DNA from 4 places in the Pseudomonas sp. FG47 genome. Region 2 is predicted to be linked to each of the others. Evidence: predicted binding sites of a transcription regulator. Region 2 holds the regulator's gene; each other region holds the start of a gene.
The links. Region 2 encodes FliA, which starts transcription of late flagellar genes. Its sites were predicted from a motif close to CTAAAGTTTNNNNNNNNNNNGCCGNTAA; they were not measured.

Region 1 (7,474 bases), on a different contig from region 2:
CAGACGCCAATTTTTCCACTTGCAGACTGAACGAGCCATTGGCCGCGCCCGCGCCAGCGGTAATGGTGGCAACCTTCTCATCCGAAGACTTCAATGCCAAACCGCCGAAGCTGTTGTCGTTGGTCATGCTGGTCAACGCGCCACGGAAGGCATCCAGGGCCGCCTGGATCTTGCCGATCGAGGACAATGTGGTGGTTGCCTTCAGTGTCTGGGTATTGATCTGTGCCTGCTTCGGCGCCTTTTGCGCGTCCACCAGGGACTTCACAATCGCCTGGGTATCGATGCCCGAACCGATACCGCTGATTGTTGAACCTGCCATCATTGCTCTCCTTGTACGGTGGCTGCCGGATCCTTGGCGGAAAAATCCCTAGAAAGATCGGCAGCAACAAAAATCATGCCAGCCCGTCGAACAGCAGGCTACTGGCTTCACTGAGGCTTTGCGCCAGCTTCAGCGCGGTTTCCGACGGAAGTTGGCGGATCACGTCACCCGATTCGGTGGCGATCACCTTGACCACGACCCGGCCGGTGGAATCATCGATGGAAAAATCCAGCTTGCGCTGGCTCGACTGGACGAAATCACGAATTTCGCCAACCGCCTTTTCCAGATCCTCGCGGGTATGCGGCTTGTCGTCCGCGGCCGCCGCCTCCTGCACCTTGACAGGCGCCAGTGGCTCCTTGACAGCGGTCACCGCCTGGGGCTGCAGCGAAGGATACACCTGGTTGAGCTTGACACTCATGTCCATGTTTCGAACTCCTCATGTCAAAAAGGCGAAAGGGCACGTAAACGCGCCCTTCCACCTCTTACTCAGACGCCTGAATTACTGAAGCAGTTTCAGGACCGAGGAAGGCAGCTGGTTAGCCTGCGACAGGATCGCAGTCGAAGCCTGCTGCAGGGTCTGCTGCTTGGTCAGCTCTGCAGTTTCCGAAGCGAAGTCCACGTCCTGCACGGTGGAGCGGGCAGCGGTGGAGTTCTTCTGGATGTTCTGCAGGTTGTCGACAGTGGTGGCCAGACGGTTCTGGGTAGCACCCAGGCCCGAACGGACGCTGTCAATCGAACCAATGGCCTTGTCGATAACGGCCAGGGCGTTTTGGGCCTTGGTAGCGTCGGTGACGTCGGTGTTGGAGATGGTGGTTTTAGACGAAGTGGCCGCAGTGGTACCAGCAGCAGCAAACAGACTGTCAACACCAGCACCGTTCAGAGCGTAGCCCTTGGCGGAGTCCAGCGACACAGCGCCAGTGGCGATGATGTCGGTGGCAGCCAGAGCGGTACCAGCAGCAGCGTAGGCACCTGCGCCATCACGAGTATTGACCTTGATACCAGCCTGAGCACCGGCATCGCTGGCGCTGAACTTGATGTTCTCACCGGTATCGGACTTGATCGACAGGGCGCCGTTCGACTCGTCGTAGTTGACGCTGATACCCAGCTTGGCGGCGTTGGACTTCAGCTGGTCAGCCAGACCGGCAGTATCGGTTGCGCCAACGATCTTGACCGACTGGCCACCGACGTCCAGGGTGAAGTTAGCCGACTTGGTGGCAGCACCAGCGATGGCGGTGGCGTCCACTTCCAGCTTGACTTCGGTGCTGGCGGTAGCGGTCAGGCCACCGATTGCGCCGTTCATGTTGGCAGCGATTTTCTTGGCCGAATCACCAGCAGCGACGGCTACGTCTTTGGTCTGGCCGTTACCGGTAACGGTGATGGTGCCAGCCTTGACGCCAGTGTCGTTAGGGGTGATAGCAACGCTCTTGATCTGCTGGGAACCGATGTTGCTGGCAGCAACGTTTTCCAGAGTCAGGTTGATGGTTTCGTTGGCGTTGGCGCCGACCTGGATGGCCTTGGTGCCGTAGGAACCGTCCAGCAGCTTCTGGCCACCGAAGGTGGTGGTAGCGGAAATACGGTTCAGCTCGGCGGTCAGAGCCTGGTATTCGTCGTTGTTCGACTTACGGTCGTCGGGGCTCAGGGAGCCAGTGGCCGAGGACAGAGCCAGGGTACGCATTTTTTGCAGGATGTCGGTCGAAGCCTGCATCGCGCCTTCGGCGGTCTGGGCGATCGAGATACCGTCGTTGGCGTTCTTGACTGCTTGGCCCAGGCCGTTGATCTGGCTGGTCAGGCGGTTGGCGATCTGCAGGCCGGCAGCGTCGTCTTTGGCGCTGTTGATGCGCAGGCCGGAAGACAGGCGCTGCATCGAAGTGGTCTGGGCGGTGCTGGCCTTGTTCAGGTTAACCTGAGTAGTAACCGAGGCAATGTTGGTGTTTACAGTTAAAGCCATGACGAAATCCTCGTTGGATGGGTACTGCGGCTTCCGGCCCTGGCATCCGCCGGGTATGGCCTAGAGAACCTTCGTAATGGTTATCGTCGTTTGCGGGGGTTGCTTGAGGGCATTTTCAAAAAAAAAATGCCATCACCCCGCCACCCCTACAAAATCAGGGGGTTAAGGTACCGATAGACGATCAACGGGCAAAAAAAGCGCCTGGCGGGATACGCCAGGCGCTGCTTCGTGCAAGCGCTGATTCAGCCCCGGTAAAGGATCGCCGAACCCCACGACAGACCGACACCGAAGCCACTGATGGCCACGCGCTTCCAGGTACTGTCGAGCATGTGCTTCTGCAACAGCAACGGCACGCTGGAGGACACGGTATTGCCGGTCTCGAGCATATCCTTGACGAACTTCTCCGGGTGCTGCTCTTCAAAGCGGCGCGCCACGGCATCGACGATGGCCGCACTGCCCTGGTGAATGCAGAACGCGTCGATATCCGCCGACTGCAGGCCACTGGCCTCGAGCAGCTCATGCAGGTGCGCCGGCACCTTGACCAGGGCGAAGTTGAACACCTGGCGGCCATTCATGAAGAAGGTGCCATCGCTGACCTTCAAATGCTCGGCACCCGAGCCGTCGGTGCCGAAACGCGCCTCGCCCAACTGCCACACGGCATCTTCGCCCATCCAGGTGGCGGTGGCGGCATCGCCGAACAGCATGGTGGTGTTGCGATCTTCCGGATCGACGATCTTCGAATAGGGATCGGCGGTGATCAACAGGCCGTTCTTCAGCCCCGCCGCCTGCATGAAGCCCTTGATGGCATACAGGCCGTAGACATAGCCGGAGCAGCCCAGCGACACGTCAAAGGCCGCCACGCGGGTCGACAGGCCCAATTTGTTCTGCACGATCGCCGCCGTGTGCGGCAGCCCTTCTTCGTCACCGTTCTGGGTGACCACGATCAGCACATCGATCGCCTGCGGATCCAGCTCCAGGTTGTTGGCGAACAACGCGCGGGCGGCCTCGACGCAGAGGTCGGAGGTTTCCTGCTCATCGGCCTTGCGCGGCAGGAACGAGGCACCGATCTTGCCGAACATGAACGCTTCGTCCTTGCCGAACTTCGCACCCTGGACGTAGTTGTCCAGGCCAGCGGTAGGCACGTAACTCGCAATGCTTTTGATGCCAATCATTCTGGCTTCCCAATGAAAACAGCCAAAGACCACCACTCGATGAATTGAGGGCGCCAATACCGGGTCGAAACCACTGCAGCCCGAGACAGGCCGAAACCAGACTGTCGCTCGCACACCGGTAACAAAATGCTGCAGCAGCTGCCGCATAGAATACAGGGAAGATGCGCGTTTTGACTCATTGGTCACACTCATTTATCGGCAAAAGCGCCCCAGCGCCGCGCCACAGACACGAAAAAGCCCCGGCAGCACACAGCTGACCGGGGCTTTTTTAGCGCAGGCGCGATCAGAGCTTGTTGAACAGGCTCAGCTGCGAGATCCGCGAGAACGCCAGTTGCGAGGCCTCGAGCATGGCTTGCTGCAAGGTCAGCATGATCGATGCTTCGGCCATGTCGGTGTTACCGATGGCATCCTGGGTGACCTTGTTGGCCGTGCTCAGGCTGGTGTTTTCCTGACGCTGGATATCCAGCGAGTTGCCACGGGCGCCGATCGAGCCCCGGGTGATATCGACCTGTTCGCGCGCGCTGGCCAGGTTGGCCACCGCCGAGGCGACGGCGTTCTTGATGGCGAGGTTGTTGCCCGCGGTGCCGGGCGGCGCGTCCAGCGCCGAGCGCAACTGGCTGATGGTCTCCAGCACGCTCTGGTTCTGGTGGTTGTTGGCGTTGATGGCGAACTGATCACCCGCCTGCGGCGCGCCGGACACCTGGTAGGTCACGCCAGCGACCGTCAACGACGGCGCGGTGAACGTACCGCTGGCCACCGGCTTGCTGTCGGCGGTCAAGGGCTGGGCGTAGAACTCGTAGGTGTTGGCCCCGGTGAACTTGATCACCGCGCCATTGCTCGGGAAGGTGCTGCGGTAAGCCGCCTGGTCGGTCACGGCGCTGCCGGTCACCTGGGCGCTGGACGGGTTGCCGGCACCGCGCACGCTGGTCAGCGAATCGGGGCGCGCCTGCACGCTGAATTCACGGCCAGCGACGATGGCATCGGCGTCCTCGCCCTCTTTGAGCGACACATTGACTTCGAACTCGACGCCGCGCAGGGCGATGCGGTTGCCACCCTCGGTCTTGCTGTCGAAGGTGCCGTTGGTGGGCGTCTCGGCGGTGATATCGTTGCCCAGGGCATCGGTCACCTTGTACTGGGTGGCACTGGTGAAGGTGATCTTGTACGGCTGGCCTGCGGTGAAGCTGTCGTTGAAGCTATTGTTCGAGGTCAGCAGGCCCGGCGACAGCGCGACCTTGCCATCGTCGACCGGCGGCGCCACCAGGGTGGACTCGGTACGGCTCTTGTTCTTGGCCGAATCGAAAATGCTGAAACCGGTGTCGTTGGTCGCCAGGCTCAGGGTGTCGGACACCTGCAGGCTCAGCTGGGTCTGGTCGCCCTGGTAGCTGTAGGTGCCGTCGGCATTGCGCACATAGGGCGGCGACGAGGTCTTGGTGCCACCGAACATGTAGTCGCCGTTGGCGTCGCGGGAATTGAGCAGGCCGAAAATGTTGGCCTCGATCTCTTTCAGCTCGCCACTGATGGACACGCGGTCGGCATCGGTCACGCCAGCCCCGCCAGCGCGCAGGGCCAGTTCACTGGCACGCTGCATGGCTTCGTTGATGGTGGCCAGCACGCTCTCTTCCTGCAGCAGCGAGTTGTTCACCGTGGTCATGTTGCCATCGTACTGCTTGAGCAACGCCTGCTGCTGCTGCAGCAACAGCAGGCGCGCGGCACCGACCGGATCGTCGGCGGCGGTCTGGATACGCACGCCGCTGTCGATCTGAGTCTTGCTCTTCATCAGGTCGGCGAAGTTCTTGGTGTAGCTACTGGCGCTCGCCTCATAGAACTGAGCGGTGGAAATACGCACGATGGCTACTCCTTACAAAGCGTTGATCAGGATGCTGAAGGTTTCTTGCGCCGCCTTGATGATCTGCGACGACGCGGTGTAGTAATGCTGGAACTTGATGAGGTTGGCCGCCTCATCGTCCAGGTTGACACCGGAAACCCCGTTGCGGCTTTCCTTGGCCGAGTCGAGCACGGCCTTGGTCGCAACGGTATCGATTTTGGCCTGGTTGGCCTTGGCGCCGACGCGCTCGACCAGCGAGGCATAGGCCGAGGTAAAGCTGGAGCCGGTACCGGAGTTCAGGCCCACCGTGGACTTGGTCTGCAACCCGAGCAGCGCCTGGGCGTTGCGGTTGTCGGACTTGCCGTCGGCATTGAAGCCGAAGGTAAAGCTGTCGTTGGTCGCCGGGCTGCCGCCAACAGTGGTCTCGACGCTGAAGGTCCGCGGATTGCCGCTGCCATCGAGGATCGGCGCTCCCGCGGCATCGCGCATCGGCACATTGATGGTCAGCTTGTTGTCCTGGCCCGGCACGATGGTACCGGTGCCGATGGCCACACCCTTGGAGTCGTACAGGGTGTAGCCCTGGGTGCCGCCGCTGGCGCCCTGGAACACCATGCGCACCGGCATCGAGTGCTTGATCGAGTCCTGGATCAGCGCGGTATCGGCACCGCCGTAGATATCCAGCTTGGCCCCCAGGTTCGGCTGGGTGATGGTGCCACTGCCGGTGTTGCCACTACCGACCACGCCGTTGATCGGCCCGGCGAAAGCCAACTTATTGGCATCGGTGAGCACGGTATTGATCGAGCCTGCCGCCGAACGGGTCGGGCTGACCTTGAAGCTGTCGCCAGCCGCCAGAGCGCCCCCTTGGAGCTTGAGGGTGAAGCCGTCGATCACCGGCGGTGGCGTGGTGGTCAGGTCGAAGCTGCCCATGTCGGTACCGTCGGAGCGACGCACGCTGTACTGGTTGGGGCCGGTGAACTTGACTTCGTAGTCGTAGGTGGTGAGCGCACCGCTGTTGGCGATGGTCACGTCCAGGTTACCGGAGCCGGCGCTGTTGTTCGACGAGGCCAGGCTGCGCTGGCTGATTGCCGCGGCGCTGTTGATGCTGGAGAACAGCGCACTGCCGAACTGCCCATTGGCGTCCAGGCCCTGCCCCAACTGGCTGTTGATACTGTCGGCCACCACCAGGGCGACACGCCCCAGCTCGTTCATCGACGGGTTGAGCACGTCGTTGCGATAGCGCAGCAGACCGCCGATCTGCCCACCACTGACCACCGAAGTGACGTCCGAGGAGAAGTTCGGGTAGTTGATCTGCAGGCTGTACTGGCTCTTGTCGGCAGCGCTCGGCACGGCGCTCAGGGTGTTGGCGCGATTACCGGTGACCAGCGACTGGCCATTGCCCATGTACACATCGTAATTGCCGTCGCGCTCCTGCACGGTAACGCCGACCAGCTCGTTGAGCTGGCGCACCGCTTCGCTGCGCGCATCCAGCAGGTTGTTCGGCGAAGCGCCGGACGCCGACAACTGGGTAATCTGCTTGTTGAGATCGGCGATGCTCGAGGTCAACTTGTTGACCTGGCCGGACAGCGTATCCAATTGGCTGTTGATGCTGTCGTTCTGCTTGCTCATCTGGCTGGAGATGGCATTGAAGCGGTTGCTCAAGGTCTGCGCCTGGGTCAGCAGCAGTTGCCGCGACGCCACATCGCTGGGCTTGGCCGACGCGGTCTGCAAGGCCGAGAAGAAGGCGGTCAGTACCGAGCTGATGCCGGTGTCGCTTTCGGCCAGCAACTTGTCGATACCCGTGATCTGATCCTGGAACGCCGCCGCATCGGTATTGAGCGAAGTCGCGGTCTGCAGCTGGTTGTCCAGGTAGGCGTTATAGATGCGACGCACATCCGACAACGTAGTGCCCGTGCCCACGAAGCCCGTGCCGATGTTGTGCGACGGCCCCGTAGTCTGGATGGTTTGCTGCCGCGAATAGCCGGAAACCGCCGCGTTGGCGATGTTGTTACCGGTGATGGCCAACGCGGTCTGGCTGGCATTCAGGCCCGACAGCCCGATCGAGATCAGGTTAGACATGGTTCAATCCTTATAGATTCGTGGTAGTGCCAGCCATGGCGTATTCCTGGGTCGGCTGCAGTTGCCGGGCAATGCTGATGATCTTGCGGGCGTAGTCCGGGTCGGTGGCGTAGCCAGCCTTCTGCAGCTCTCTT
Region 2 (7,474 bases):
GCAGCAGGCCAATCTCTGGCGCCGCCTGCAGCGCCTGGGCCTGTCTGGTGGCCTGGCTCGCGAGCTGCTCGAGCTCACCGCCGAAATCGAAGAACCGCGCCAAGCCTGGCGCATGGTCCTGGCGCACCTGGCGCGGATGATCGACGTGCCCGAGATCGAACCCATCGAAGAAGGCGGGGTGATCGCCATGGTCGGCCCGGCCGGCATGGGCAAGACCACCACCCTGGCCAAGCTGGCCGCGCGCTATGTGCTCAAGTACGGCGCGAACAACCTGGCGCTGGTGAGCATGGACAGCTTCCGCATCGGCGCCCAGGAACAGCTCAAGACCCTGGGGCGGATCCTCAACGTGCCGGTCACCTACGTCGACCCGGGCGAGTCGTTGGCCCAGGCCCTGGAACCATTGCTGCGCAAGCGCGTGGTGCTGATCGACACCGCCGGCCTGCAGGCCAGCGACCCGGCCCTGCGCATGCAGCTGGAAACCCTGGCCGGGCGCGGTATCGCCGCCAAGAATTACCTGGTGCTGGCAACCACCAGCCAGAAACAGGTGCTCACCGCCGCCTACCACAGCTACAAGCGCTGCGGCCTGGCCGGGTGCATCCTGACCAAACTGGACGAAACGGCCTGCCTCGGCGAAGTGCTGAGCCTGGCCATTCGTCACGAACTGCCGGTGGCCTATCTGACCGATGGCCCACGCATTCCCGACGACCTGCAATTACCGCGCAAGCACCAGTTGGTGAGCCGCGCGGTCAGCGTGCAGCTGCAGGACGAGCCCAGCGACGAGGCCATGGCCGACATGTTCGCTGATCTGTACCACAACCCTGGCAAGCGCGCGGGTTGAGGGTGAATACTGTGCAAAGTACCTACATCATGGGGTTGTCCGGCCGGACCGTGGCCTTGACTGTTCAGCCCCTCATGTGGCCTGGGTCCAAGCGAGACAAGGTAAAGAACAGACATGGGTAGCATGCATCCCGTACAGGTGATCGCCGTGACCGGTGGCAAAGGTGGCGTCGGCAAGACTAACGTTTCAGTGAACCTGTCCCTAGCGCTGGCCGAGCTCGGCCGTAGGGTCATGTTGCTGGACGCCGACCTGGGCCTGGCCAATGTGGACGTGCTGCTGGGGCTCACGCCCAAGCGCACCCTTGCCGATGTCATCGAGGGCCGCTGCGAGCTGCGCGACGTGCTGTTGCAGGGGCCGGGTGGTGTGCGCATCGTGCCGGCGGCCTCCGGCACGCAAAGCATGGTGCACCTGGCGCCGGCGCAGCATGCCGGGCTGATCCAGGCTTTCAGCGAGATCGGCGACAACCTCGACGTGCTGGTGATCGACACCGCCGCAGGGATCGGTGACTCTGTGGTCAGCTTCGTTCGCGCCGCCCAGGAAGTGCTGCTGGTGGTGTGCGACGAACCCACCTCGATAACCGACGCCTACGCCCTGATCAAGCTGCTCAACCGCGATTACGGCATGAACCGCTTCCGCGTGCTGGCCAACATGGCCCAGAGCCCGCAGGAAGGCCGCAACCTTTTCGCCAAGTTGACCAAGGTCACGGATCGCTTCCTCGACGTCGCCCTACAATACGTCGGCGCCGTGCCTTACGACGAATGCGTGCGCAAGGCGGTGCAGAAGCAGCGAGCAGTCTATGAGGCCTTCCCTCGGTCCAAGTGCGCGCTGGCCTTCAAGGCCATTGCGCAGAAGGTCGACAGCTGGCCGCTGCCTGCCAACCCGCGGGGCCACCTGGAGTTCTTCGTCGAGCGCCTGGTGCAACCCACCAGCGCAGGGCCCGTGCTATGAACGCGAGCGGTTTCAAGATGTACAGCAAGGCGGCGAAGGACGCCCAGTACGAGCTGGTTGAACGCTACGCGCCGCTGGTCAAGCGCATCGCCTACCACCTGCTGGCGCGGCTGCCGGCCAATGTCCAGGTCGAGGACCTGATCCAGGCTGGCATGATCGGCCTGCTGGAAGTGGCCAACAAGTACGACGCCAGCAAGGGTGCCAGTTTCGAGACCTACGCCGGTATTCGTATCCGTGGCGCCATGCTCGACGAGGTGCGCAAGGGCGATTGGGCGCCGCGTTCGGTGCACCGCAACACGCGCATGGTCAGCGATGCGATTCGCTGTGTTGAAGCAAAGACCGGTCGCGACGCTAAAGATCACGAGGTTGCTGCCGAACTCCAATTGAGTCTCGATGATTACTACGGGATTCTGAACGACACCTTGGGCAGCCGCCTGTTCAGTTTCGACGACCTGCTACAGGACGGCGAACACGAAGGGCTGCATGAGGACGGAGCCAGCGGCCAGCTGGAGCCATCGCGGGACCTGGAGGACGAGCGCTTCCAGGCCGCCCTGGCCGATGCCATCGCCAACCTGCCGGAGCGCGAGCGCCTGGTCCTGGCGCTGTACTACGACGAAGAACTGAACCTCAAGGAAATCGGTGAGGTGCTGGGGGTCAGCGAGTCGCGTGTCAGCCAGTTGCACAGCCAATGCGCGGCACGTCTGCGCAGCCGTCTGGGTGAATGGCGGGCGCGTTGAGCCAAGGTTTGATGCAGTCGTATTTTGTGGTGCCGAATTGATTGACTGCGCGCTCGGCGCCGAGCGCGTTTAAGACTGCTTGGAGGTCTAATTGAACAAAGACATGAAAATCCTCATCGTTGACGATTTTTCGACGATGCGGCGGATCATCAAGAACCTGTTGCGTGATCTGGGCTTCACCAATACCGAAGAGGCCGACGACGGCACCACGGCACTGCCGATGCTCGAAGCCGGGCATTACGACTTCCTGGTGACCGACTGGAACATGCCTGGCATGTCCGGTATCGACCTGCTGCGCAAGGTGCGTGCCCACGATCGTCTCAAGGGCATGCCCGTGCTGATGGTGACTGCCGAGGCCAAGCGCGACCAGATCATCGAGGCGGCCCAGGCCGGCGTCAATGGCTATGTGGTCAAGCCTTTCACCGCCCAGGTGCTCAAAGAAAAGATCGAGAAGATCTTCGAACGCGTCAACGGCTGAGTCACGTCAGGGGGCGCCATGGAGTCAATCAACAACTCGCTGGGTGAGTTCGAATCAACCCTGAAGAAGCATGCCCAGGAGCTGGTCGAGAGCCTTGAGCGCGGCCGGTTCGGCGAGGCCGTGCAACTGATCCACCAACTGAACCAGACCCGCGACCGCGGTCTGTACCAGGAAGTGGGCAAGCTCACTCGCGAGCTGCACAGCGCGATCGTCAGCTTCCAGATCGACCCGGCGATGCCGCAGGCCGAGGAAGTCTCGCAGATCACCGATGCCACCGAGCGCCTCTCCTACGTGGTGCGTCTCACCGAAGGTGCCGCCAACCGCACCATGGACCTGGTGGAGGAGAGCACCCCGGTGCTCAATGCACTGGCAAGCCAGGCCCAGGACCTGTCCGCCGACTGGCAGCGCTTCATGCGCCGCGAAGTGGCGGCGCCGGAATTCCGCGAGCTGGTCAAGCGCGTCGACAGTTTCCTGACGCACAGTGCCGAAGGCAACCGCAAGGTCTCGGGCCACCTCAACGACATTCTGCTGGCTCAGGACTATCAGGACCTGACCGGCCAGGTGATCAAGCGGGTGACCGCGCTGGTCACCGAAGTAGAAAGCAATCTGCTCAAGCTCGTGCTGATGGCCAGTCAGGTCGACCGCTTTGCCGGCATCGAACATGACCACCAGCAGCTGCGTGCTGAAAAAGATCAAGAAAAACATCCGACTCGGGGTGAAGGTCCGCAGATTCATGCCGATAAGCGTGAAGACGTCGTGTCCGGTCAGGACGATGTCGATGATCTGCTGTCCAGCCTGGGTTTTTAAGGAGCACGTTTAATGAGCTTCGGCGCCGATGAAGAAATCCTCCAGGATTTCCTGGTAGAAGCCGGCGAAATCCTCGAGCAACTGTCCGAGCAACTGGTCGAGCTGGAAAGCCGGCCCGATGACGCGGACCTGCTCAATGCGATTTTCCGCGGTTTCCACACTGTAAAAGGGGGCGCCGGCTTCCTCCAGCTCAACGAGCTGGTGGAGTGCTGCCATATCGCCGAGAACGTGTTCGACATCCTGCGCAAAGGTGAGCGTCGGGTCGACGCCGAGCTGATGGACGTGGTGCTCGAGGCACTCGACACGGTCAACAGCATGTTCGGCCAGGTGCGCGAGCGCAGCGAAGTGACCCCGGCCACCCCGGAGCTGCTGGCGGCGCTGTCGCGCTTGGCCGAGCCGGGTGGCGCCGAAGCGCCGGCCCCAGTGGTCGAGGCCGAGCCGGTCGCCGAGGTAGCGGCCACCGAGCCCGACATCACCGACACCGAGTTCGAGCAACTGCTCGATTCGCTGGATGCGGTCAAGGCCGAAGCAGCCGTTCACGAGCAGATGCAAGGCGAGCAGGTCACTGGCCAGGGTGACGAAATCACCGACGCCGAGTTCGAGTCGCTGCTCGACCAGTTGCATGGCAAGGGCCAGTTCTCGGCTGAAGCAGCCGTCAGCGAGCCTACGGCCGCGGCGCCGACCAGCGACGAAATCACCGACGATGAGTTCGAATCGTTGCTCGACCAGTTGCACGGCAAGGGCACCTTTGCTGTCGACGCCCTGCCGACTGCCGTGGCGGCGGCCCCGGCGGCGGACAGCGCCGCGCCGGTTGCCGCGGGCGACGAAAATATCAGCGAACACGAATTCGAAGCGCTGCTGGACCAGTTGCACGGCAAGGGCAAGTTCTCCGGCGATGCCGTCGCTGCCGAGGCACCCGCCGCTGCCGTGGCTGCCGCGCCGGCGGCGCCCAAGGCCGAGGTCAAGCCGGTCGCCAAGCCAGCGCCAGCGCCTGCCGCCGCTGCAGCACCGGCTGGCAAACCTGCCGCGCCAGCCCGTGCGCCAGCCGCTGCCGCCGAAAAGCACGGCGCCAGCGAAGCGGAAACCACCGTGCGCGTCGACACCGCGCGCCTGGACGAAATCATGAACATGGTCGGCGAACTGGTGCTGGTGCGTAACCGCCTGGTGCGCCTGGGCCTGAACAGCGGCGACGAGGCCATGTCCAAGGCCGTGTCCAACCTCGACGTGGTCACCGCCGATCTGCAGACCGCGGTCATGAAGACTCGCATGCAGCCGATCAAGAAAGTCTTCGGCCGCTTCCCGCGACTGGTCCGCGACCTGGCCCGCCAGTTGAAGAAAGAGATCAACCTGGAGCTGGTCGGTGAAGAGACCGACCTCGACAAGAACCTGGTCGAGGCCCTGGCCGACCCGTTGGTGCACTTGGTGCGCAACGCCGTCGACCATGGGGTCGAGATGCCCGATGAGCGCGAGGCCTCCGGCAAGGCACGCACCGGCCGCGTGGTGCTGTCCGCCGAGCAGGAGGGCGACCACATCCTGCTGTCGATCTCCGACGACGGCAAGGGCATGGACCCCAGCGTGCTGCGGGCCAAGGCCGTGGAAAAGGGCCTGATGGACAAGGACGCGGCCGATCGCCTGAGCGAGTCGGACTGCTACAACCTGATCTTCGCCCCGGGCTTCTCGACCAAGACCGAGATCTCCGATGTGTCCGGTCGTGGCGTCGGCATGGACGTGGTGAAGACCAAGATTTCCCAGCTCAACGGCTCGATCAACATCTTCTCGGCCAAGGGCCAGGGCTCGAAGATCGTCATCAAGGTGCCGCTGACCCTGGCGATCATGCCGACGTTGATGGTGATGCTGGCCAACCAGGCGTTCGCCTTCCCGCTGGTCAACGTCAACGAGATCTTCCACCTCGACCTGTCGCGCACCAACGTGGTCGATGGCCAGGAAGTGGTGATCGTGCGCGACAAGGCGCTGCCGCTGTTCTACCTCAAGCGCTGGCTGGTCCAGGACCACGAGCACGAGGAACAGCACGAAGGCCATGTGGTGATCCTGTCGGTCGGTACCCAGCGCATTGGCTTCGTGGTCGACCAGCTGGTTGGCCAGGAAGAGGTGGTGATCAAGCCGCTGGGCAAGATGCTGCAGGGGACCCCGGGCATGTCCGGCGCCACCATCACCGGTGACGGGCGCATTGCGCTGATCCTCGACGTACCGAGCATGCTCAAGCGTTACGCCGCCCGGCGTATTTGATTTCGGCGGCGCGCCCTGGCGGGTGCGCCGCCTAATGGAGTGTTTATGGCAGTCAAGGTCCTGGTGGTGGATGATTCTGGTTTCTTCCGCCGCCGTGTCTCGGAAATTCTCTCGGCGGACCCGACGATCCAGGTCGTGGGCACCGCGACCAACGGCAAGGAAGCGATCGACCAGGCGCAGGCGCTCAAGCCTGATGTCATCACCATGGACTACGAAATGCCCATGATGGACGGCATCACCGCGGTGCGGCACATCATGCAGCGCTGCCCGACACCGGTGCTGATGTTCTCCTCGCTCACCCATGAAGGCGCCCGGGTTACCCTCGATGCGCTGGACGCCGGTGCGGTCGACTACCTGCCGAAGAACTTCGAGGACATCTCGCGCAACCCCGAGAAGGTCAAGCAGATGCTGTGCGAAAAGGTCCATACCATCTCGCGCAGCAACCGTCGTTTCAGCGCCTATGCCGCCCCGGCCGCCGCGCCAGCCCCGGCCAGCAGCCATGCCCCGACCAGCAGTTTGGCCAGCAGCGCCCCGGCGCGTACCGCCCCGGCCCGAGCCACGGCACCGGCTGCCGCGCACTCGCCGGCGCCCAAGCGCAAGCCTTACAAGCTGGTGGCCATCGGTACCTCCACCGGTGGCCCGGTGGCCCTGCAGCGCGTGCTCACGCAACTGCCGGCCAGTTTCCCGGCGCCGATCGTGCTGATCCAGCACATGCCGGCGGCTTTCACCAAGGCTTTTGCCGAGCGCCTCGACAAGCTGTGCAAGATCAGCGTCAAGGAAGCCGAGGACGGTGACGTGCTACGCCCAGGCCTGGCTCTGCTCGCCCCTGGCGGCAAGCAGATGATGGTCGACGGCCGCGGCACGGTGAAGATCCTGCCGGGCGATGAGCGCCTGAACTACAAGCCTTGCGTCGACATCACCTTCGGTTCGGCGGCCAAGTCCTATGGCGACAAGGTGCTCTCGGTGGTACTCACCGGCATGGGCGCCGACGGTCGCGAAGGCGCGCGCCTGCTCAAGCAGGGCGGTAGCACCGTATGGGCCCAGGATGAAGCCAGTTGCGTGATCTATGGCATGCCCATGGCCATCGTCAAGGCCAACCTGGCCGATGCCGTGTACAGCCTGGACGAAATCGGCAAGCACCTGGTCGAGGCGTGCGTCTGATGGATGTCCTCAGCCTTATCGGCCTGATCCTCGCCTTTGTCGCCATCGTCGGCGGCAACTTCCTCGAGGGTGGCCATGTCGGCGCGCTGCTCAACGGCCCGGCCGCGCTGATCGTGCTGGGTGGCACGCTGGCGGCGGCGCTGCTGCAGTCGCCGCTGTCGTCGTTCAAGCGCGCCTTGCAGATCGTGCGCTGGATCTTCTTCCCGCCACGGGTCGACCTGGTCGGTGGCATCGACCGGGTGGTGAACTGGAGCCTGA
Region 3 (7,474 bases), on a different contig from region 2:
CTTGCTGGCGAACCAGGCAACGCGGTGCATGGCACCGGCAAGCCGGCGCCTGCTTGCAAACGCCAATAGCGAACTAAGCTAAAGCCCGGCAGTAAAAAGCCGATAACCCGGCATCCTCCCCCTCATTCATAGCGAAGGTTGCCCATGGCCACGCAAAAAGCCCGCGCGGACTCCTTGTCCCTGCTGCTGTTCACCCTGCGCAGCGGCAAGCTGATGGCAATCAACCTGCTGAAAGTCAGCGAGATCATCCCCTGCCCGCCGCTAACCAAGCTGCCGGAGGCCCACCCGCACGTCAAAGGCGTGGCCACCCTGCGCGGCAACTCGCTGTCGGTGATCGACCTGTCCCGCGCCATCGGCGAAATGCCCCTGGCCGACCCCGACGGCGGCTGCCTGATCGTCACCGAGATCAGCCGCTCGCGCCAGGGCCTGCACGTGCAAGCGGTGAGCCGTATCGTGCATTGCCTGAGCACCGACATCAAACCGCCGCCCTACGGCTCGGGCAATCGCTCGTTCATCACCGGCGTGACCCGAGTCGACAACACCCTGGTTCAGGTGCTGGATATCGAGAAAGTCATCCACGGCATCGCCCCGCCGCCCCACGAAACGCACCCGGGGGAAGTCAGCGAAGAAGATGCAAGCCTGCTGGCCGCCGCCAACATCCTGGTAGTGGACGACAGCCAGGTGGCGCTGCAGCAATCGGTGCACACCCTGCGCAACCTCGGCATCGAGTGCCACACCGCGCGCAGCGCCAAGGACGCGATCAATGTGCTGCTGGAGCTACAAGGCACCGAGCGGGAAATCAACATCATCGTTTCCGACATCGAGATGTCCGAGATGGACGGCTTCGCCTTCACCCGCACCCTGCGCGAAACCCCGGACTTCCAGCACCTGTACATCCTCTTGCACACCTCGCTGGACAGCGCCATGAGCGGCGACAAAGCCAAGCTGGCCGGGGCCAACGCGATCCTGACCAAGTTCTCCTCGCCAGAGCTGACCAACTGCCTGGTGACGGCGGCGCGGGCGGTGGTGTTCGAGGAGCGCTGATCAGAGCAAGATCTGGACCTGGCATTTCTGCCAGTTGGCGGTGCGCTGAAAACATGGGATTTGTGCTGACACTGTTTTCCGTGTCGCACTCGGTTGTGCAAGGCGGCGGGGATCAGTCAATCCTGCAGACGGTCGACTGCCTGCAGCCATCTTGCGCATGCCAAAAAGGACTTTTTCATGAACGCCACTTCTGGAGATGGACATTCGTCACGTACGTTCGCTTTCAATCTAACCTGCCTGGTCTTCAGCCTCTTCAGCTATGCCTTGAGCATGCTTTCCCTTCTCTACCTCATGGGGTTTCTTTCTCGGACCCTGGTCCCCAAGCACATCGACAGCGGTGAACAGGGTAGTTGGCTGGCTGCGGCCACCATCGACCTAGGGTTGATTAGCCTGTTCGCACTGCAACACAGCCTCATGGCCAGACCTACTTTCAAGCAGCGGACTCAAATCCCCCCACAGATCGAACGTGCGACATATGTCCTGTGCAGCAGCTTGGCACTGATACTGCTCATGGCCCTGTGGCAACCAATAGCGCAACCGCTCTGGAGCATCGAGTCACCCCTAGCGCGCGCGGTGTTGGCAAGCCTCTATTGGTTGGGTTGGGTGATCGTATTGCTTGCGACCTTTCTGCTCAGTCACTTCGAGTTGTTCGGCATCAAGCAAGCCATCGCGGGGTTTAGTCCCTTGCCCCATGGCATGCCCATCTTCAGCACGCCCTTTTTCTATAAAGTCGTGCGTCACCCTCTGTATCTGGGCTTCCTGATCGCCTTCTGGTCGACCCCAGACATGACCGCAGGGCATCTGCTGTTCGCCGTGGCGTGTTCGATCTATATCGTCATCGGGACACGACTGGAAGAGCGGGAGTTGCGCTCACTGTTTGGCGCAACCTATGAACGCTATCAACAAACAGTAGGCATGCTAATACCGCTGCCAGGCAAGCAGCGCAAACAACGCTAGCGGCCTTCCCCGGAACTACGTTCTCTTTTGGCGAGTGGCTTGGGTGTTCGGCCAAGACGCCGGCGAATGTGAACGGCTTGTTTGCGAGGCAGGACACTAGGCACCTGCGACACTTGTCACTAGGTTTTCACCCAATGACACATCAAGTCAGGATTTTCCTGGCTTGATGAAGGGAAGGGTTAGGGCATAATTCGCGCCCTTCGCAGGTTCATTGCCGGTGTCGCGTATGAAATTTCTCAATTCGTTCCTGATTCTCTGCACCCTCGCCAGCGGCACAGTCCACGCTTCGAGCAACCAAGCCTGGAGCGACCAACGCCAGCACATGCTCAAGGCCTGTCTGGGCGCCAGCCAGTTCAAGGATGCCCACGCCCTGGGCAAGCCCGCCGAGTTCGACGACCAGGTCGGTTACAGCGCGCTGCTGATCGAGGGCACCTACCCCCAGAAGCACATGCAGAACCGCACCGGTACCGAGCTGTGCCTCTATGACCGCCAACGCCAGCAGGCCTTCACCACGGAATGGGAAGCCGGCAAACGATGAGCGACAGTATTCGTTTCGCCTGCACCGGTTGCGGTAAATGCTGCACCGGCCATCATGTGCCTTTGACCCTGGCCGAGGCCCGACAGTGGGCGATCTCCGGCGGCCAGGTAGTGGTGCTGATCGAAGGTTTTCTCGTCGATGGCCCTGGCATGCCGACGGACCAGCGCGAGCATGTGCTGCGCCGGTCGCACCCGGTGCCATGCGGTGACGCGCAGTTGCAGGTCTCGGTGACTTTCGCCGCGTTCAACCCGGGACGCTGCCGCAACCTCGATGACAATGACCTGTGCGGCATCTATGAAAGCCGCCCGCTGGTCTGTCGCATCTACCCGGCGGAGATCAACCCGCACCTGCCGCTGCGCCCGGAAAACAAGGACTGCCCGCCCGAGGCCTGGACGCAAGGGCCGGAACTGATTCACGGCAGTCTGCCGGTGGATGAGGCGCTGCGTGCCCTGATCGAGGCTTCACGCCAGGCCGACCGCGACGATATCGCGGCCAAGGTGGCGATCTGCCAGGCACTGGGCATGACCACCAGTGCACTCAAGGGTAACGGGTTTACCGCGTGGCTGCCGGACATGGCAGCGTTTGCCTCGGTACTGGAGCAGGCGCCACGGGCGGTCGATGGACCGTGGGTGGTGCATGTGCAGGACGAGGCGCTTGCCGCCGACCTGCAGGACCATTGCCTGCAGGTGACGGGCGATACGCCGGTCTACTATGCGTTCATCGGTTTCTAGCTAGATTCGATCGCGCGGCAAGGCCGATCACCGATTCACTGACAGCGCCGCCAGAACTCATCGGCCAACCGCCGCAGGTCCTTGGCCAGGTCGGCCACGTCACTGGCGCTGCTGTGGCTGCGCTGCCCGACGCTGACCGTCGCCTCGCTGGCCTGGCGAATGCTGGTGATGTTGCGGTTGATGTTCTCGCTGACCTGGCTCTGCTGCTCCACCGCCGCGGCGATCTGCAGGCTCATCTCGTTGATCTGGTTGACCCGCACGCTGATGCTGTCCAGCGCATCGCTGGCCAGTTGCGCCTGCTCGACGCTGTGCCCGGCATGGGCACTGCTCTGCTGCATCACCTGCACCGCCGCGCGGGCGCCGTCCTGCAGGGCGCCGATCATGCGCTGGATATCGTGGGTCGACTGCGCGGTGCGCTGGGCCAGGCCACGCACCTCGTCGGCGACCACCGCGAACCCCCGCCCCTGATCGCCCGCACGCGCCGCCTCGATGGCGGCGTTGAGCGCCAGCAGGTTGGTCTGCTCGGCGATGCCACGGATCACGTCGAGCACCCCGGAAATCTCGCTGCTGTGGTTCTCCAACTGCTGGATCACCTCGCTGGCTTCCACCAGCGAGCCGGCCAGGTCCTGGATCGCGCAGCGGTTGCGATCGACCAGCTGGTGGCCTGACTGGGTCTCGTCCTCGGCCTGGTCAGCCGCCATCGCCGCCATCTGCGCGCTGCTGGCCACCTGGGCGACACTGGCGCTCATCTGGTGGATCGCCGTGGCCACCTGGTCGGCTTCGCTCTGCTGCTCGAGGCTGTTGGCGTGGCTGCTGTGCAAGGCCTCGACCAGCGAGCCGGAGTGCCCGGCCAGGCGCGAGGAGGTGTCGCCGATGCGCCCGACCACCGCCCCCAGCTGCGCCTTGAGCATGCGCATGGCGAACTCGATCTGCCCCAGGCCGTCACGCCGGCCGGTGTACAGGTGCTGGCTGAGCGGGTTGTCGGCGATCGCCTGGGCCTGCCGCCGCAGCCGCTCGTAAGGGCGCAGCAGCCCAAGGATCGCCAGGCTGCTCAAGCCCGCCGCCGCCACCATCTCCACCAGCGATTCCAGCAGCGGTGCCCCCAGCCACCATTGACCCGCGCCGATCACCAGCGCCAGCACCACACCGACCGCCAGCGACAAGCGCGTGCCCAACTGCAGCACCGGCAAGCGCTCGCGCCAGCCACGCCGGCCTTCGCGCAACCTTGCATAGCACCGCTCGGCCGCCGCGACCTGCTCGATCCCAGGCTTGGTCCGCACCGACTGGTACTCCAGCACCTGCCCGCCGCTGCTGATCGGCGAAACGAACGCGCTCACCCAGTAGTGGTCGCCGTTCTTGCAACGGTTCTTCACCAGCCCCATCCACGAGCGCCCAGCCTTGAGCGCCTGCCACATCTGGGCGAAGGCCTGGGGTGGCATGTCGGGATGACGGACGATGTGGTGGGGATTGCCCAGCAACTCCTCGCGCGGGAACCCGCTGACCCGCAGGAAATCGTCGTTGGCATAGGTGATGCGGCTGTCCAGGTCGGTGGTGGACAGGATGTTGGCGTCGCCGGGGTAATCCACTTCGCGACCGGTAACAGGCATATTGCACTTCATCGGAGGCTCTCGTTGTTGTACGGGAAAATCGGCAGGGCGTACGACTCTAGGGTCAAACGCGGGGGCAATATTGATCCACGGCAGGGTATTGGCACTTGGCCATCAAACGATCGAAACTGACAGCCGTGACAGCCTGGCGTCACGCTGGCGACCCGGTAGGCGCGCTATAACCCTGCAATAGCCCAATCCATTTCCCAGCCCTTTGGCCAAGGTGCCCGCCCCGATGCGACGTCCGTCCCGCTCCCTCGTACTCGCCGCCCTGGCCCTTGTCCTGCTGATCACCATCGGCGCCTGGCAGGGATTGCGCCGCGAAGCCCCGGTCAACCGCGCCGCCAGCGCGATACCGGTGCGCGTGGTCGCCGTGGCCCAGCAGGACGTGCCGCGCTACCTGAACGCCATCGGCTCGGTGCTGTCGCTGCACAGCGTCGAGGTGCGCCCGCAGGTCGAGGGCGTGCTGACCCAGGTGCTGGTCAAGGAAGGCCAGTGGGTCAAGCAGGGCGACCTGCTGGCCACCCTCGATGACCGGGCGATCCGCGCCAACCTCGACCAGGCCCGCGCCCAGCTCGGCCAGACCCAGGCGCAGTTGCAGGTGGGCAACGTCAACCTCAAGCGCTACCAGTTGCTCAGCAGCGACGACGGCGTGTCCAAGCAGACCCTCGACCAGCAGCAGGCGCTGGTGAACCAGTTGCAGGCGACGATCAAGGGCAACCAGGCGGCCATCGACAATGCCGCGGTGCAGCTCAGCTACACGCAGATCCGCTCGCCGGTGAGCGGCCGCGTCGGCATTCGCAACGTCGACCCTGGCAACCTGGTACGCACCAGCGACACCCAGAGCCTGTTCAGCGTCACCCAGATCGACCCGATCGCCGTCGAGTTCGCCCTGCCCCAACAGCAGCTGCCAGTCCTGCAGGGCCTGCTCAACGCGGCCACGCCCGCCGAAGTGGAGACCTACCTGGACGCCGACGGCGAACGCAGCCTGCTCGCCAAGGGGCACTTGATGCTGATCGACAACCAGGTCTCGGCCACCACCGGCACGGTGCGGGTCAAGGCCGAGTTCGACAACCGAGACGCACGCCTGTGGCCGGGCCAGCTGGTTACCGTGCGCCTGCGCACGGCGGTGGACGAGGACGCCCTGGTGGTGCCGCCACCGGTGGTGCAGCGCAGCATCGACGGCCACTTCGTCTACCGCCTGGACGGCGACAAGGTCAGCGCCGTACCGGTCAAGGTGGTGTACCAGGACAGCACGCTGAACGTCATTGCCGGGGTCAAGGCCGGCGATCGCCTGGTGCTGGACGGCCAGTCGCGGCTCAAGCCCGGCAGCACCGTGGAAGTCACCCCCGACACCCCTGCCCCGGCGCAAATGGCCGAAAGCAGGAGCCAGCCATGAACACCCGCAACGGCGTCTCGGCCTGGTGCATCGACCACCCCATCGCCACCCTGCTGCTGACCTTCGCCCTGGTGCTGCTCGGTGCCATCGCCTTCCCGCGCCTGCCGGTGGCGCCGCTGCCCGAGGCCGACTTCCCGACCATCCAGGTTACCGCCCAGTTGCCCGGTGCCAGCCCGGAAACCATGGCATCGTCGGTCGCCACGCCCTTGGAAGTGCAGTTCAGCGCCATCCCCGGCATGACCCAGATGACCAGCAGCAGCGCCCTGGGCTCGACCAACCTGATTCTGCAGTTCACCCTCGACAAGAACATCGACACCGCCGCCCAGGAGGTCCAGGCGGCGATCAACACCGCCACCGCGCGGCTGCCCCAGGACCTGCCCAGCCCGCCCACCTGGCGCAAGGTCAACCCGGCCGACAGCCCGGTGCTGATCCTCACCGTCAGCTCGGCGCAGATGCCCGGCAACCAGCTGAGCGACTACGCCGAGACCTTGCTGGCCCGCCAGCTCAGCCAGATCGACGGCGTCGGCCTGATCAACATCACCGGGCAACTGCGCCCGGCCATCCGCGTGCAGGCCCAGCCCGAAAAGCTCGCCGCCATCGGCCTGACCCTGGCCGACATCCGCCAGGCCATCCAGCAGACCAGCCTCAACCTGGCCAAGGGCGCGCTGTACGGCGAGCACAGCGTGTCGACCCTGGCCGCCAACGACCAGCTGTTCCACCCCGAGGACTACGCGAAGCTGATCGTCAGCTACCGCAATGGCGCCCCGGTGCACCTGGCCGACGTCGCCAAGGTGATCGACGGCGCCGAGAACGCCTACGTCAGGGCCTGGTCCGGCGAACAGCCGGGGTTGAACCTGGTGATCTTCCGCCAGCCCGGGGCGAACATCGTCGACACCGTGGACCGGGTGATGGCCGCCCTGCCCCGCCTGCAGGAAATGCTGCCGGCGGCGGTCGAGGTATCGGTGCTGCAGGACCGCACGCAGACCATCCGCGCCTCGCTGCACGAGGTCGAGCTGACCCTGCTGATCGCCGTGGCCCTGGTGATCGGGGTGATGGCGCTGTTCCTGCGCCAGTGGTCGGCGACCTTCATCGTTTCCAGCGTGCTCGGCGTGTCGCTGATCGCCACTTGCGCATTGATGTACGTGTTCGGCTTCAGCCTGAACAACCTCACCCTGGTGGCCATCGTCATCGCCGTGGG
Region 4 (7,474 bases), on a different contig from region 2:
ACGAGCTGGAGGTGGTCGACGGCAAGGTCACCGGCGTGGCCGTCGAGCCGATCGTCGATGCGCAGCGCAAGGCTGATCTGCTACAGCAACTGGCCAGTGAAGAAGGTCTGCAGCTCGAGCAGACCATCGCCGTGGGCGATGGCGCCAACGACCTGCCGATGCTGTCCCTGGCCGGCCTGGGGGTGGCCTTCCGCGCCAAGCCGCTGGTGCGTCAGTCGGCCAAGCAGGCGATCTCGACCCTAGGCCTGGATGGTGTGCTGTACCTGCTCGGCGTACGCGATCGCGAAGCGCGCGGTTGATCTTGAGCCTTGGGGCTGCGCTGCAGCCCTTTCGCCGGCAAGCCGGCTCCTACAGAGGTTTGCGTTCTCACTGTGGGAGCCGGCTTGCCGGCGATGGACCGCGTAGCGGTCCCAATGAAAAAGGCCCTGCTGAGCAGGGCCTTTCTTGTTGCAGCAGTCAATCAGGCCTGGGCCGGTTGCGCCAGCAACTCACCCATGCGCACGGCGGAGCCGGCACCGAGGCTCTCGGCCCACTTCACCTGCTCTGGCCCGAACAGCACGATGGCGGTGGAACCCAGCTTGAAGCGGCCCAGTTCGGCGCCTTTTTCCAGGTGGATCGGCGCACGGCTGGCGTCGTCATAGCGGAAAGTCTTCAGCTCGCGCTTCGGCGGCGTGACCAGGCCGGCCCAGACAGTCTCGATCGAGGCGACGATCATCGCGCCAACCAGCACCACGGCCATTGGCCCGCGCTCGGTGTCGAACAGGCACACCACGCGCTCGTTGCGGGCGAACAGCTCCGGTACGTTCTCTGCGGTGGTCTGGTTGACCGAGAACAGCCGGCCCGGCACGTAGACCATTTCGCGCAGGGTGCCGGCCAGCGGCATGTGCACGCGGTGGTAGTCCTTGGGCGACAGGTAGATGGTGGCGAATTCGCCGCCCATGAACGGCGCGGCCAGGGCCGGGTCGCCGCCCAGCAACTCCAGGGCGCTGTAACCGTGGCCCTTGGCCTGGAAGATGCGGCCGTGCTCGATCGGGCCGAGCTGGCTGACCGCGCCGTCGGCCGGGCAGAGGATCGCGCCGGGGGTCTCGTCCAGCGGACGGGCGCCGGGCTTGAGGGCACGGGTGAAGAAGGCGTTGAAGTGCTCGTAGGCGCTGAGGTCTTCGACCAGTGCCTCGGACATGTTCACCTGGTAGCGCTTGGCGAACCAGGCGGTGAAGGCGTTCTTGAACCAGCGCGCGCGGCACTCGGCGACGCAGCCGGCCAGCCGCGACAGCAGGTGGTGCGGCAGCAGGTACTGGCTGATGATGAACAAGCGGGATTTCATTGAGCGTCCTTAAACTTCGACGGGCGTGTCGGGGTGGTTGCCCCATTCGCCCCAGGAACCGGCATAGCCCTTCACCCGTGGATAGCCGAGGGCTTTGGCCACGAGGTAGGTGAAACCGGAGCGGTGGTGGGTCTGGCAATGGGTGATCACTTCCTTGTCGGGAGTGATGCCCAGGTTTTGCAGGACTTCGGCGATGTCCTTGCGGATGCGCAGGTGGTCGTTGAGGTCCATGCCGGCGGTCCACTCGAAGTTGATCGCGCCGGGAATATGCCCACCCTTGGCCGCCAGGACTTTCTCGCCACGGTACTCTCCAGGTGCACGAGCATCCCAGATAGCCAGATCGGTGGCGCCCAGGCGGCTCTGCAGGTATTCACGGGTGGCAGTGGGTTCGTCATGCAGTCGTAGGCTTACCGTGCCGTCGGCGTTTTCAGGCACCTCGGTGGACAGTGTGTCCGCCGGCCAGGCCTGGATACCGCCGTTGAGGTAGTGGTAGGCCTTGTGGCCGATCACGTCGAGCAGCCAGATGAAGCGCCCGGCCCAGCCGCCGCCTTCGTCGTCGTACACCACGTATACCGCGTCGTCGCGGTGGCCGAGCTCACCGAACAGTTTTTCCAGGTCGGCGCGGGCCGGCAGCAGGCCCGGTGCCGGTGGCTGGCCCAGTTGGGTGCGCTTGGGATCGACGAAACGGGCCCCGGGGATGTGGCCGCTGCCGTAGCGGTTGACGCTGGTCAGATCGACCAGGATCAACTGCGGCGAATCCAGACGCGGCAGCAGGTCCCCGGGTTCGATCACCAGGGGCAAGCCGGAAAAGTCAGTCATCCACGGTCTCCAGGGTGCAAAGGGGGCGATTGTAGCGCAAGGCTCATCAATTGCGGTTGCCGAAGGTGGCCAGGGCGCGCTCGATGCATTGCGCGGTTTTACCGAAGGCCTGCACGCTGACATCGGCCAGGGGCTTGCCGGCCTGGTCGGCCACCGCCAGCATCAGCACCTGGTCGCCGACCGCCAGCGAGCGCAGCAGCAAGTGTTCGCCACGGAAGAAGGCGCGCAGCGGCGCCGGCAGCAAGGCGCTGAACTGGGCGTGGTTGTCTGGCGTCAGGCGCAGTTGGCCGGCCTTGCTCATCAGTTTTTGCAGCAGCTTGTGCTGTGGCAGCGACAGCGCCATGGCCGCGGCCTCTTTCGGCAGGCCGGCCGTTTGCTGCACGCGCAGGTAGTCGCTGGCCTTGTCCAGGCTCAACAGCATCACCCGTTGCATGCCGCAGGCCAGCAAGGCATCGCGGGCCTGACTGGCCAGGTGCACGCCGTTGCTGAATGGGCTGGGCTGGGCCAGCAAGGTCTGGCACAGCGCGCGCCAGCGGCCGAGGTCCTCGGTGCTGGGCGGCGGTGGCGTGAGCATGTCCGGGTGCGGGCGGCGCTGGTGCCACGGCCAGATCAGTGCCTCGGCCGGATGGAACAGGGCATGCCGGGCGTGATGGCGGGCACTGGCCGCGGCCTGCTGGTGAACCTGCTGCTGGACGTCGTCCAGGCTGGTTTGCAGGTATAGCGCGGTGAGCAGCTGCCAGCGCAGCAGGTGCGGGTTGTCCCAGCCGACCTGGGCGGCCAGGGCCAGGCCGTTGGCCAGCAACACGGTGTTCGGCGGCTGGTTGAACCAGCGACGCAGGGCCGGCTGTTCATCCAGGCGTTGCTGCTGCGCCAGTGGGTCCTGTTCGCGGGCGATGGCCAGCACCTGGGCCAGTTGCTCGCGCTCTTCGAGCAGCAGGCGATAGCCCTGGATGACCCACTCGGGCAGGCGCCAGTGTTCGGCCAGGCTGCGGCACAGCTGCATCAGGCGCACTCCGAACAGCTCCTGCTCGACTGCGGCGGCGTCCTCGCCTTTGTGGATAACCCGCAGTTCCCAGGTGTCGAGCAGCTTGGGGTAGGCCAGGGCCAGCGGCCACATTGGCGAGAGGAACAGCAGGCTGCCCCAGTGGATTTCTTGCCACAGGCGCGCCAGGCGGCTGGCGAACAGGCCGTTGGCCTGTTGCGTGGCGTGCTGGCTGATCAGCAGGAACTGGCGCAGCACCGGCGGGATCTCGTCGGCCGGCAGCGCTGGCAGGCGCGCCAGCAGCTGGCTGGTGCGTGCAAGACCGAGGCGGTTGAGGGCGATTTCCAGGCTTTCGGCGGGCTCGGCCTGGCTGGCATTGGCCGAATGGTTGGCCTCGCGCATCACGCACAGCACCAGCGCGGGGCTATCCTGCATCAGTTCGGCAATGTCGCGCAGGGATCGACGGCTGTCGTTGATGGCCTGTAGAACGCGGTCGTGGCTGTCTTTGGGCACGGGTACTCGAATCCCGTCGAGCAGCTTTACCCAGGCCTCTAGACTCGATGGCGGCTGACTTGGCACCTTGGTTTCAATTGGCATATTGACATCAGTCCGAACTGGCTTTTCGCAATGAGTGGCTATAGTCTGGCGCAGTTCTGCCGATAAGTAGAAGAAGAGTTTTCAAGCTTCCGTCCCCCATCCTGACCACGACAGCAAGTGCTTCCAACTTATGGCTAAAATTATCGGCATCATCGTCGTATTCGCGAGCGTGCTCGGCGGCTACGTGCTTTCCCACGGCAAGATCGCGGCCCTGATCCAACCGTTCGAGGTGCTGATCATCGGCGGTGCGGCCTTTGGTGCGTTCCTCCAGGCCAACCCTGGTTACATGACCATGCATGTGATCAAGAAGTCGCTGAAGATGTTCGGCACCCGTTTCACCCACACCTTCTACCTGGAAGTGCTGGGCTTGGTGTACGAGATCCTCAACAAGAGCCGTCGTGAAGGCATGATGGCCATCGAGGGCGACATCGAGGACGCGGCGGCCAGCCCGATCTTCGCCAAATATCCCGCGGTACTCGGCGATGAGCGCATGACCGCGTTCATCTGCGACTACCTGCGCATCATGTCCACCGGCAACATGGCGCCCCATGAGCTCGAAGGCCTGTTCGACATGGAACTGCTGAGCATGAAGGAAGAGCTCGAGCACCCGTCGCATGCGGTCACCGGCATCGCCGACGGCATGCCCGGCTTCGGTATCGTCGCGGCGGTACTGGGCATCGTGGTGACCATGGCCTCGCTGGGGGACGGCGACCAGAAGTCCATCGGCCTGCACGTGGGTGCGGCGCTGGTCGGTACTTTCTTCGGTATTCTTGCCGCCTACGGCTTCTTCGGCCCGCTGGCCAACTCCCTGCGCCACGACGCCAAGGAAGAGCTGAACGTCTATGAGGCGATCAAGGCCTCGCTGGTGGCCTCGGCCTCCGGCATGCCGCCGTCGCTGGCCGTGGAATTCGGGCGCAAGGTGCTGTTCCCGGCGCACCGTCCGAGCTTCGCCGAGCTGGAACAAGCAGTACGCGGTCGCTAAGCCATGGAGAACAATCAGCCCATCATCGTCAAGCGCGTCAAGCGCTTTGGCGACGGCCACCACGGCGGGGCCTGGAAGATCGCCTTCGCCGACTTCGCCACGGCGATGATGGCGTTCTTCCTCGTGCTGTGGCTGCTGTCCACCGCCACGCCCGAGCAGAAGATCGCCATCGCCGGTTACTTCAAGGACCCGATCGGTTTCTCCGAGAGCGGCACCCCGTACATCATCGACCTGGGCGGCACGCCGCAGTTGGCGCCGGAAAGGACCATCAACCCGGAAGAGAAGTCCGAGCCGACGCCTGATACCAGCCTGCAGCTGGACAAGGACAAGGTCGAGACCATGGCCGAGCAGGTTGAGCGCGAACGCCTTGAGCTGTTGCTGCAAGAGCTGCAGAACAAGGTCGAGGAAAATCCGCAGCTGCAGAAGTTCAAGGACCAGATCCTGTTCGAGATCACCCAGGACGGCCTGCGCATCCAGATCATGGACGCCGAGAACCGGCCGATGTTCGACCTGGGCAGCGCGCGCTTGCAGCCGTACTTCGAGGACATCCTGCTGGCGATGGCCGACACCATCAAGGCGGTGCCGAATAAGATCAGCATCAGTGGCCATACCGATGCCAAGCCGTACTCCGGTACCGGCGACTTCGGCAACTGGGAGCTGTCGGCCAACCGCGCCAACGCGGCGCGTCGTGCGTTGGTCGCTGGTGGCTATCCGGATGAGCAGGTGGCGCGGGTGGTCGGTTATGCGTCGTCGTCGCTGTTCGACCGGGCCAACCCGTTCAACCCAGTCAACCGGCGCATCGATATCATCGTCCTGACCAAGAAGGCCCAGCGCGATATCGAGGGTGAGCAGGGCAAGCCGGACGCTGCGCCGCCTGCCGCTGAAGCACCGCCCGCGGGCGCTGAATCAGGTGCGGCCGCGACACCGGGCGATACGCCGATGCAGCCGCGCGAGCTGCGCCAGAAGCTGAACATCTTCGAGGATGGCGTGTTGAAGATGGATGAGGCCAAGGATCAATAAAGAAACGCTGCATGCGCCAGCGTGCTGCGGTTGAGCTTTGTGGGAGCGGGCTTGCCCCGCGATAGCGGTGGCCTGGTTTGACGCCATCGCAGGACCAGCCCGCTGCCACGCGGTCGTTCCCTGCTAAAGCCTGCTTGCCTGGCGCTTAGAAGCCGCGCCTGATCTTGGCCTTGAGGTCGGCATGGAAGAAGTCCGCATTGTCCCGATCTGCCGCGCCCCCTCGTGGCATCGAGGGGTGGATCCCTCGGCCGAACGTCCGCTCGTCGTGGTAGGCCCACACGAACAAGTCGATGTGCTCGCGCTCGCGCATGACCGGCCACTTGCCCAGGCGTGAAGGCGCTTCAGCTGTGCAGCCCAGATAGAAACTCACGCGCCGGCCCGTCATTGCGGCTGCGCCGAGTAGCCAGGCGGTCCACCAGTCTCCCTCGTCGCCGGCGGTCAGCACGCCGACCCAGTGCGTGGCATCGGCCAGTTGTTGGCAAAAACCGCCATGCAGGTCGTCGAAGGTTTGCCCCAGGCTATCGACCATCACTAGTTGTGTGGTAATGCCTTCGAGCAGCAGGCGCTCGTTGAGAATGAAGGCGTCGAGTCGTCCAGCGTGGCGATAGCTGATAAATACCGGCATTGGCATGCCCTCCCTGATCCAGGCCAACATGAAGCCATGAACATCGGGGAAAGCCTGGAGCGGGACAATAGGCGACCGCAAAACCGGAGCGGTCCTACGCCGCTCGGTAATGCGCCCTACATCCGAGTGGATTAGTAGCTGTCTTCCGGCAGGCTGGCGATGATCGAGCGGTAGCTGTTCATGCGCTGTTGCGTGACGCTGCCGTCCTCGAGCGCCTTGAGCAGCGCGCAGCCTGGCTCGCGGTCGTGCTTGCAGTCGCGGAAGCGGCAGTTGCCGATCAGTTCGCGGAACTCGATGAAGCCATCCTCGACATCATCGCGGCTGACATGGCCCAGGCCGAATTCGCGGATGCCCGGCGAGTCGATCAGGTCACCGCCATTGGGGAAATGGTAGAGGCGTGCGGTGGTGGTGGTGTGGGTGCCCTGGCCGGACCATTCCGACAGGTCGCCGACACGGGTGCCTGCATCTGGCAGCAGGCTGTTGACCAGCGAGGACTTGCCCACGCCCGACTGGCCGACGAACACGCTGATATGGCCATCGAGCGTCTGCTGCAAGCGCTGCATGCCATCGCCCTGGTGCGCCGAAACCTCCAGCAGCGGGTAGCCCAGGCCACGATAGACCTCGAGCATGGCATTGAGGGTCGGGGCGTTCTCGTCGTTGATCAGGTCGGCCTTGTTCAGCAGCAGCAACGGGCGGATGCCGGCATGCTCGGCTGCGACCAGGTAACGGTCGATCAGGTTGGGGTGCGGTTCGGGGGCCGGGGCGAAGACGATGACGATCAGGTCGACGTTGGCTGCCACCGGCTTGAGCTGGCCATGGTTGTTCGGCCGGCACAGCTCGGTGCTGCGCGGCATCTGCGCGACGATCACGCCGATGCCCTGGTTGCCGGCGCGCCAGACCACGCGGTCACCGGTCACCAGCGCCGGCAGGTTGGCCCGCAGGTGGCAGCGGAAAACCTGGCCGGCGGCTTCGCCGTCCTGGGCCTCGACCTCGACCTGCACGCCGAAGTGGGCAATCACCAGGCCCAGTTGCTCTGGCCCCAGGTCGCCGCCTTCCAGCTCTTGCAGCACGTGCTGCTCGCGTTTGGCGGCGCGGGCGGCGCGTTCACCCTGGATCTTTTCGATG

Region 1: ACODS5_RS18715 (flagellin N-terminal helical domain-containing protein) is a predicted target of FliA. The motif match lies at 2,348-2,375, and genes of this name have one in related genera.
Region 3: ACODS5_RS07860 (methyl-accepting chemotaxis protein) is a predicted target of FliA. The motif match lies at 4,975-5,002, and genes of this name have one in related genera.
Region 4: motA (flagellar motor stator protein MotA) is a predicted target of FliA. The motif match lies at 3,761-3,788, and genes of this name have one in related genera.

What each region holds. Positions count from the first base shown of each region.
Region 1 covers NZ_JBMDJI010000028.1:22,099-29,572, forward strand. Annotated here, with positions in the region: gene fliD (flagellar filament capping protein FliD) at 1-319, opposite strand, end outside; gene ACODS5_RS18710 (flagellar protein FlaG) at 393-743, opposite strand; gene ACODS5_RS18715 (flagellin N-terminal helical domain-containing protein) at 819-2,267, opposite strand; gene ACODS5_RS18720 (ketoacyl-ACP synthase III) at 2,510-3,439, opposite strand; gene ACODS5_RS18725 (flagellar hook-associated protein 3) at 3,723-5,285, opposite strand; gene flgK (flagellar hook-associated protein FlgK) at 5,298-7,340, opposite strand; gene flgJ (flagellar assembly peptidoglycan hydrolase FlgJ) at 7,351-7,474, opposite strand, start outside.
Region 2 covers NZ_JBMDJI010000049.1:2,830-10,303, forward strand. Annotated here, with positions in the region: gene flhF (flagellar biosynthesis GTPase FlhF) at 1-838, shown strand, start outside; gene fleN (flagellar synthesis regulator FleN) at 953-1,786, shown strand; gene fliA (RNA polymerase sigma factor FliA) at 1,783-2,523, shown strand; gene ACODS5_RS22775 (chemotaxis response regulator CheY) at 2,627-3,001, shown strand; gene ACODS5_RS22780 (protein phosphatase CheZ) at 3,020-3,808, shown strand; gene ACODS5_RS22785 (chemotaxis protein CheA) at 3,821-6,055, shown strand; gene ACODS5_RS22790 (protein-glutamate methylesterase/protein-glutamine glutaminase) at 6,101-7,216, shown strand; gene ACODS5_RS22795 (flagellar motor protein) at 7,216-7,474, shown strand, end outside.
Region 3 covers NZ_JBMDJI010000006.1:118,453-125,926, forward strand. Annotated here, with positions in the region: gene ACODS5_RS07840 (chemotaxis protein) at 145-1,044, shown strand; gene mddA (methanethiol S-methyltransferase) at 1,222-2,001, shown strand; gene ACODS5_RS07850 (hypothetical protein) at 2,228-2,539, shown strand; gene ACODS5_RS07855 (YkgJ family cysteine cluster protein) at 2,536-3,270, shown strand; gene ACODS5_RS07860 (methyl-accepting chemotaxis protein) at 3,306-4,889, opposite strand; gene ACODS5_RS07865 (efflux RND transporter periplasmic adaptor subunit) at 5,113-6,276, shown strand; gene ACODS5_RS07870 (multidrug efflux RND transporter permease subunit) at 6,273-7,474, shown strand, end outside.
Region 4 covers NZ_JBMDJI010000027.1:48,931-56,404, forward strand. Annotated here, with positions in the region: gene serB (phosphoserine phosphatase SerB) at 1-299, shown strand, start outside; gene asd (archaetidylserine decarboxylase) at 461-1,324, opposite strand; gene rhdA (thiosulfate sulfurtransferase) at 1,334-2,143, opposite strand; gene ACODS5_RS18555 (HDOD domain-containing protein) at 2,190-3,722, opposite strand; gene motA (flagellar motor stator protein MotA) at 3,853-4,704, shown strand; gene motB (flagellar motor protein MotB) at 4,708-5,724, shown strand; gene ACODS5_RS18570 (molecular chaperone Tir) at 5,870-6,349, opposite strand; gene rsgA (small ribosomal subunit biogenesis GTPase RsgA) at 6,481-7,474, opposite strand, start outside.